One region of the Sinorhizobium numidicum genome, then DNA from elsewhere that is predicted to be linked to it. Evidence: predicted binding sites of a transcription regulator. Region 1 holds the regulator's gene; the other holds the start of a gene.

What was found. Region 1 encodes LexA, which represses DNA repair genes until DNA is damaged. Its sites were predicted from a motif close to TGTTCNNNNTGTGTTCNG; they were not measured.
Region 2: the regulator LexA is predicted to act here: its motif matches at 1,744-1,761, upstream of recA (recombinase RecA).

The regions. Positions count from the first base shown of each region.
Region 1 is NZ_CP120368.1:1,872,860-1,876,271, forward strand. It holds gene PYH37_RS20215 (c-type cytochrome) at 41-568, shown strand; tRNA gene PYH37_RS20220 (tRNA-Cys) at 815-888, shown strand; gene lexA (transcriptional repressor LexA) at 1,201-1,917, opposite strand; tRNA gene PYH37_RS20235 (tRNA-Ser) at 3,030-3,119, opposite strand; gene PYH37_RS20240 (hypothetical protein) at 3,258-3,412, opposite strand, start outside.
Region 2 is NZ_CP120368.1:2,020,361-2,023,772, reverse strand. It holds gene PYH37_RS20915 (pseudouridine-5'-phosphate glycosidase) at 1-467, opposite strand, end outside; gene PYH37_RS20910 (carbohydrate kinase family protein) at 609-1,556, opposite strand; gene recA (recombinase RecA) at 1,888-2,973, shown strand; gene alaS (alanine--tRNA ligase) at 3,298-3,412, shown strand, end outside.

The DNA.
Region 1 (3,412 bases):
TCGGTCCGTCAGCGTTCCAATATATAAAGGGAGGGTAATGATGTTTCCGTCATCCGTTCGGTTCGTTTTTGTTGCCGCCTCTGCTTTGGGATTGCAGCCTTTCACGGCACAGGCCGATGACACGCAGATTGCGCGAGGGGAATATCTCGTCACGATCGGCGGCTGCAACGACTGCCACACACCAGGGTATTTCTTCGGAAAGCCGGACACCTCGCGTTTTCTCGGTGGTTCAGATGTTGGTTTCGAAATTCCAGGGCAGGGTGTTTTTGTCGGCCGCAACATAACGCCCGACAAGGAGACTGGAATTGGCAGCTGGACCAAGGAGCAGATCGTGACTGCGATACAGACCGGAGAGCGGCCCGACGGCCGTATTCTCGCGCCGATCATGCCGTGGCACGCATTCGCGCAGCTCACCGCTGAAGACGCCGCGGCAATCGCTGCTTTCCTTCAAAGCCTGAAACCGGTCAGCCATGAGGTGCCGGGTCCGTTCAAGCCGGACGAGAAGGTATCGACCTTTATGTTCCGGATCTTGCCGCCGGGCGAAACCGCAGCCGCAGCGCCAAGATAGCCTTACGCATGCCGGGGGGAAGGCCGGCCGGAGGCTGAGACGGAAGAACGCCGTCTTACCAGACGGTGCTGACGCCTGAGATCGATTACCTGGACGGAGGAGGGCAAGCTGCGGCAGCCTTCGTTCAGGAGCGTTGTGGAAACCTCATATCGGAAATCACCGAGGACAAATTTCCGAAATTGCCTCTTGCGGTTTCCAGCCAATCATTCTAAATCCGCGCCACGACTTGAGAATTCAAGTCAGAGAGGCCTCGTGGCGGAGTGGTGACGCAGAGGACTGCAAATCCTTGTACCCCGGTTCAATTCCGGGCGAGGCCTCCAAGATTCCCCCTAATGAAATCAACGACCTAAGCTTCTAACACCGATGCGGTGAGGTGATCAGCCAAATCGGTTGCGCGGAATTGGCAACGCCGCTCTTAACAGAGGCGAGCCAGCAACGAAGTTCTGATTTTATGCCGCGGAGAAGGTCGGTTCGGCGACTGGGGTTGGAACGAAATATGGACAGCCGCGGGGCGTTAGTATCCATTAGCGTCGGTTGTGGCTTCTGTCCGAACGAGGCTGTCAAAGCATCGTCGTCTCGCAACGAGCAGCGGCAGATCTTGTTGCGTCAGACCAGTGCTGCCGTCCATCAAGCTAATGATAACGGCGGATGAGCCCGACGAGCTTACCCTGAATCTTGACCCGATCCGGCCCGAATATTCGTGTTTCATAAGCCGGGTTAGCCGCCTCGAGTGCGATCGAAGCACCCTTGCGGCGGAATCGCTTCAAAGTCGCTTCCTCGTCGTCGACCAGAGCAACGACGATGTCCCCGGGATTGGCCGTACTCGTGTTTCGGATGATTACCGTATCACCGTCGAAGATGCCCGCCTCGATCATCGAGTCGCCCTTGATTTCAAGCGCGTAGTGCTCGCCGCTGCCGATCATTTCAAGCGGCACGGTAATGTCGTGCGTGTTGTTCTGGATTGCCGAGATCGGAACGCCCGCTGCGATTCGTCCCATCACAGGCACAGTTACGGATGCAGTCTCTACCGGCGGTGCCGACCTCGCCGTCGGCGGCGTTGCGGGCGGTTTGCCTAAGCTCCCCTCGATGACGCTAGGCGAGAAGCCACGCCGGGGTTGAGCTGTTCCCGAATAGGCTTCCGGCAGCTTGATGACCTCCAGCGCGCGGGCCCGATTGGGCAGCCGGCGAATGAAGCCGCGCTCCTCAAGCGCGGTGATCAAGCGGTGAATGCCGGATTTCGATGCGAGATCGAGAGCGTCTTTCATCTCGTCGAAGGAGGGCGGCACCCCGGTTTCCTTCATTCGTTCATGAATGAAAAGAAGCAATTCCTGTTGCTTGCGGGTCAGCATGGCGCGTCACTCCAGAATCGCGAAACAAATCAAGAACAGACACTATCTGTTCCATATGTGTTCCGCAAGTACCTAAAATTCCGTGAATTTCGCCGACTATTTAAGTTTCGAGGTCAGTGGAGTGGTTTGGGCAGCATACCGACGGACCATTACCGGAAGCCTCGGGGCCGGCGGCGAGGAATGGTCATATTGGCTGCGGCCGAAAACAACGGTTACCCGGCTCGTTCTAAGCGCCTGCGCGCAATACCGGTGCTGGTGACGTGGATCCGAAGGCCCAGGGAAATATTCGTATCAAGACCGTTTGGGCTCGGCGTGAGGTGGTTCTTCCTTTTCGTCAGGTTTCTTGCCGGGTTCCTCTTCGGGAAGCTTGTCAGGCTGTGGTTCTTTGGTCGGGGGATCGGGCACCTCGAGCGGAGGCACAGGGTTCGGAGGGATAACTCCTGGCCCTGGCCCAGGGCCGATCGGATCAGGTACTGCATAGGACGCCATCATCAACCTCCTTTCGGTGTGATGCTGAACCCCCTGCAGTCGCAAATGTTCCTGTGGAAGTGGCCCGGGCTTACCCTGTACAGTGAGCATTCCCGCGGTTGTTGGTCAGGCGCCAGAAAGCGTCGGGCGCGGCACTCGCGCAGCATGATCGCCCGCAAGCTCCGGCGACCCCTACGCTTATAGTTTGCAGACGTTCCGCCGGAGTACCGCACGTCACGTGCGGCTCGATGCCGCCCCATTGCATGTCGCCTGATCGAGTTCCGATCCTAGTAGGCCAAGCGCAGACCGCCCGGGGTCAGAACGTCGAAATCGGGTTCAGGATATGGTCCGTACCATTGAGTGTATGTCGTGTTGCCTGCTCCAGTGCTTGCACATCCAGAGAGTGTGAAAAGTGCAATTGCCGCGGCTGCCATCAGAAATTTAACAGGCATGGTTTTTCGCCACCTAGTTGCCCAGGCCTCAAGGGCCAGACTGTAACTTTCCCTCAGATCATCTTCCTTGGCAAGCGCACCGCGAGGGTCGGGGCGCGTGTCGGATATCGAGACGAAGCTATTCCTGTCCGACCTTCGCGTCTCTATCGATCGGAAGAATAAATGGCATGGAGTCAAACAGTTAAAAGCCAATGGCGGAGGAGGTGGGATTCGAACCCACGGTACGCTTTCGCGCACGCCGGTTTTCAAGACCGGTGCCTTAAACCGCTCGGCCACTCCTCCGGGCAGCGCGTTATTGCGCGAAGCGAGCCACGTTTGCAAGTTTTAACCGGCGAGGCCGCGCGATTTTCTTGACGCGCAATAAACGGGTGGCCGGCGCGCCTGTCGTACCGTCTTGTCGAGGACCGACTCGGTATTTGCCTACCGCAGACGGCGCTCCGGTCGACCATGATCTGTGGTTGCTTTGCTCCCGTGCGCCTTCGGCGTCATCTTGGCGGTGGCGTATGAGGCCATGGCTGTGGACTTGCCGGACCACGAATTGTGGGCCTGCTGCGCGACGTAGAAAACGAGTGCGA
Region 2 (3,412 bases), 150 kb from region 1:
CCGGTACGGGCGAGTTCATCGAGATCGGCTGAAATGTCGAAGCTCTCCTCCGCACCACGGTGGACGCCACCGATGCCGCCGGTTGCAAAGACGCTGATGCCGGCGCGGGCGGCGGCGATCATCGTTGCCGCGACGGTCGTGGCGCCAGTGCGACGCTCGGCAATCGCAAAGGCGAGATCGGCGCGCGAAAGCTTCATCGCGCCTTCCGTCTTCGCAAGCGCCTCCAGCTTCGCATCGTCGAGGCCGATGTGGAGCACGCCGTGAATGACGGCTATGGTCGCGGGCACCGCCCCCTCTTCGCGGATGATCGCTTCGACACTGCGCGCCATATCGAGATTGCCGGGGTAGGGCATGCCGTGGGTGATGATCGTCGACTCCAGCGCGACGATCGGCGCGCCGCGCGCTTTGGCGGCGGCGACTTCATCGGAATATTCCATCGGCAGGAGCGGGGAGGAGCGTTTGGTCATGGCTTTTCCTTGGATCACAATGATGTTTGGCGGCTTTAACCCGCATCATCAGCGTGACCGTTTCTAGCAAAATTAGAGAGGGATGCAGGCGAAAAACCGCTTACACTTCTTTCATCCCGCTCCGGGTTCGGCTGTCGGTTCTCATGACAGCATTTGCGGCACCGGCACAAGGGCCAGAGCCCGTTCGATATTGCTCGCCGACATTTCTTCTGAGGCGGCGAACGGCGAGCGGAGTGTTATTCCTGCGGCAGCAATGCCGTGGCGCAGGCATGCGGCGACGTCGAGGCCCGAAAGCCGTGCGGCGAGAAAGCCGGAGGCAAGCGCGTCTCCCGCCCCGGTGACATCGGCAAGTGCTGGAAGAGCGGGCGGGATGGCAAGGCAGGTGCCGGAGCGGTCAAAGGCGACCGCCGCCCGGTCGCCGCGCGTCACGACGCCGCCGGCAAGGCCCGCGGCACGCAGCAGCGCCGGCCATTCATCGGCTTCGCTGACCTCAGCTCCCGTCAACGCCCGCGCTTCCGCCTCGTTCATGAAGAGAAAGCTGAGACCCGACAAACATTCCCTGAAGCGGACGACCTTTGCGGGGGAAACGGCGATGCCGGCGACAAGGCGGTCACCCCTGGAGGCGGTATCGGTGAGCGCCGCGAGCGTTTCCTCCGGGAGGTTCGCATCCATCAGCACGAGATCGCTCGCCGCCAGCATCTCGCGCATCGCTCGCTGCTGCAGCCGGCGCGGCGAAAACAGCGCGTAGAGATCCATGTCCGCCAGCGCGATCACGAGGTTGCCGTCGCTTTCGAGGATCGCCGTATAGCTCGGCGTCTTTCGGTCGAGAAAGATGAACGGGCAATCGATCACGCCGGCGGCGGCCGCGGCCGCGGCCACTATGTCGTCAGCCGCATCGCCGCCTCGCGGGCTGATCATCCGCACGCGATGGCCGAGACGCGCGAGATTTCTCGCGGCGTTGAACCCGCCGCCTCCGGCTTCCTCGAACCAGGTGCCCGGATTGCTGGCGCCCAGCACAGTCGCGCCGCTGATGCGGCCGCGCCGGTCGACATGAGCGCCTCCGAAAACGGCGATTTCCCGTTCCTTCATGTATGCTCCTCTTTGCGGATGAGAAAGGAAGGTCGAGCGGTTCTCGCGCCTGCTTTGTCCGATCCGCCGAAATTATGTTTACGACTTTGGGCCGGTTCGATCCATCCTGATGCTGCGGCGAATCGGGCCTGTCGGTGCATGCTTGGAAGAGTCGCAGCGCAGGCTGTGGAAATGGAGTACAATATCCGTGAACAAGAATCGAACGCTTCTGAAATAGCATAATTTATTCAAGGAGTTGGTGCGCCATTGCCAAAGTAGAACAAAACATGTACAAAAACTCCTGCGGCGGCTTCATTGCCTCGATAGCTCCAATAACCTAAAGGTGGACCCAATGGCACAAAACTCTTTGCGGCTCGTAGAGGACAAATCGGTGGACAAAAGCAAGGCACTTGAAGCGGCCCTTTCCCAGATCGAACGTTCGTTCGGCAAGGGATCGATCATGAAGCTTGGAGCGAAGGACAGCGTGGTCGAGATCGAAACCGTCTCGACCGGCTCGCTCGGCCTCGATATCGCGCTTGGCATCGGCGGTCTGCCGAAGGGCCGCATCGTTGAAATCTATGGTCCGGAAAGCTCGGGCAAGACGACGCTGGCGCTGCAGACGATTGCCGAGGCGCAGAAAAAGGGTGGTATCTGCGCATTCGTCGATGCTGAGCACGCGCTCGATCCGATCTATGCGCGCAAGCTGGGTGTCGATCTCGAGAACCTTCTGATCTCGCAGCCCGATACCGGCGAGCAGGCGCTGGAAATCACCGACACGCTGGTCCGCTCCGGCGCCATCGACGTGCTGGTCGTCGATTCGGTTGCAGCGCTGGTGCCGCGCGCCGAAATCGAAGGGGAAATGGGCGACAGCCTGCCGGGCATGCAGGCGCGCCTGATGAGTCAGGCGCTGCGCAAGCTGACGGCCTCGATCTCCAAGTCCAATTGCATGGTGATCTTCATCAATCAGATCCGCATGAAGATCGGCGTGATGTTCGGTTCGCCGGAAACCACGACGGGCGGCAACGCGCTGAAATTCTATGCATCGGTCCGCCTCGATATCCGCCGCATCGGCTCGGTCAAGGAGCGTGAAGAGGTCGTCGGCAACCAGACCCGCGTCAAGGTCGTCAAGAACAAGATGGCGCCGCCCTTCAAGCAGGTCGAATTCGACATCATGTATGGCGAGGGCGTTTCCAAGACGGGCGAACTCGTTGATCTCGGCGTCAAGGCAGGCATCGTTGAGAAATCGGGCGCCTGGTTCTCCTACAACAGCCAGCGCCTCGGGCAGGGCCGTGAAAACGCCAAGCTTTTCCTGCGTGAGAATCCGGATCTCGCACGCGAAATCGAGATGGCGCTGCGGCAGAATGCCGGCCTGATCGCAGATCGGTTCCTGGAGAATGGCGGGCCGGAGAGCGAAGGCGACGAAGCGGCGGACATGTAAATCTGACCTGTCGAAGATTTGACGAAACCGGCCGCCGTAACAAGCGGCCGGTTTTTTGCGGTCTGGACAGCTTGATATGCGGACGATAAAAGCCTGTGGTTCCGGCGGCTGGAGCGGAATGAAGAAAAGTGCGAAGCGATTTTCCGCACATATTCTCTTCTACCTTGTAAGAGCCGATCACATTTATGATTTTGGAACCCAAAATCGTCGTGATCCGAGGACGTTGGGTGGCGCATCTATAGTTGAGGGATGCGGCAAGATGGAACGGTTGCGCGGCCTGCAAGTGCCGTCGCGACTGAGACTGGTGCAGAGATAGGACGTAAGATGAGCGGCGTGAATGAAATCCGGTCGATGTTTCTCGACTATTTCCGCAAGAACGGCCACGAGATCGTGCCGTCGAGCCCCCTGGTGCCGCGCAACGATCCGACATTGATGTTCA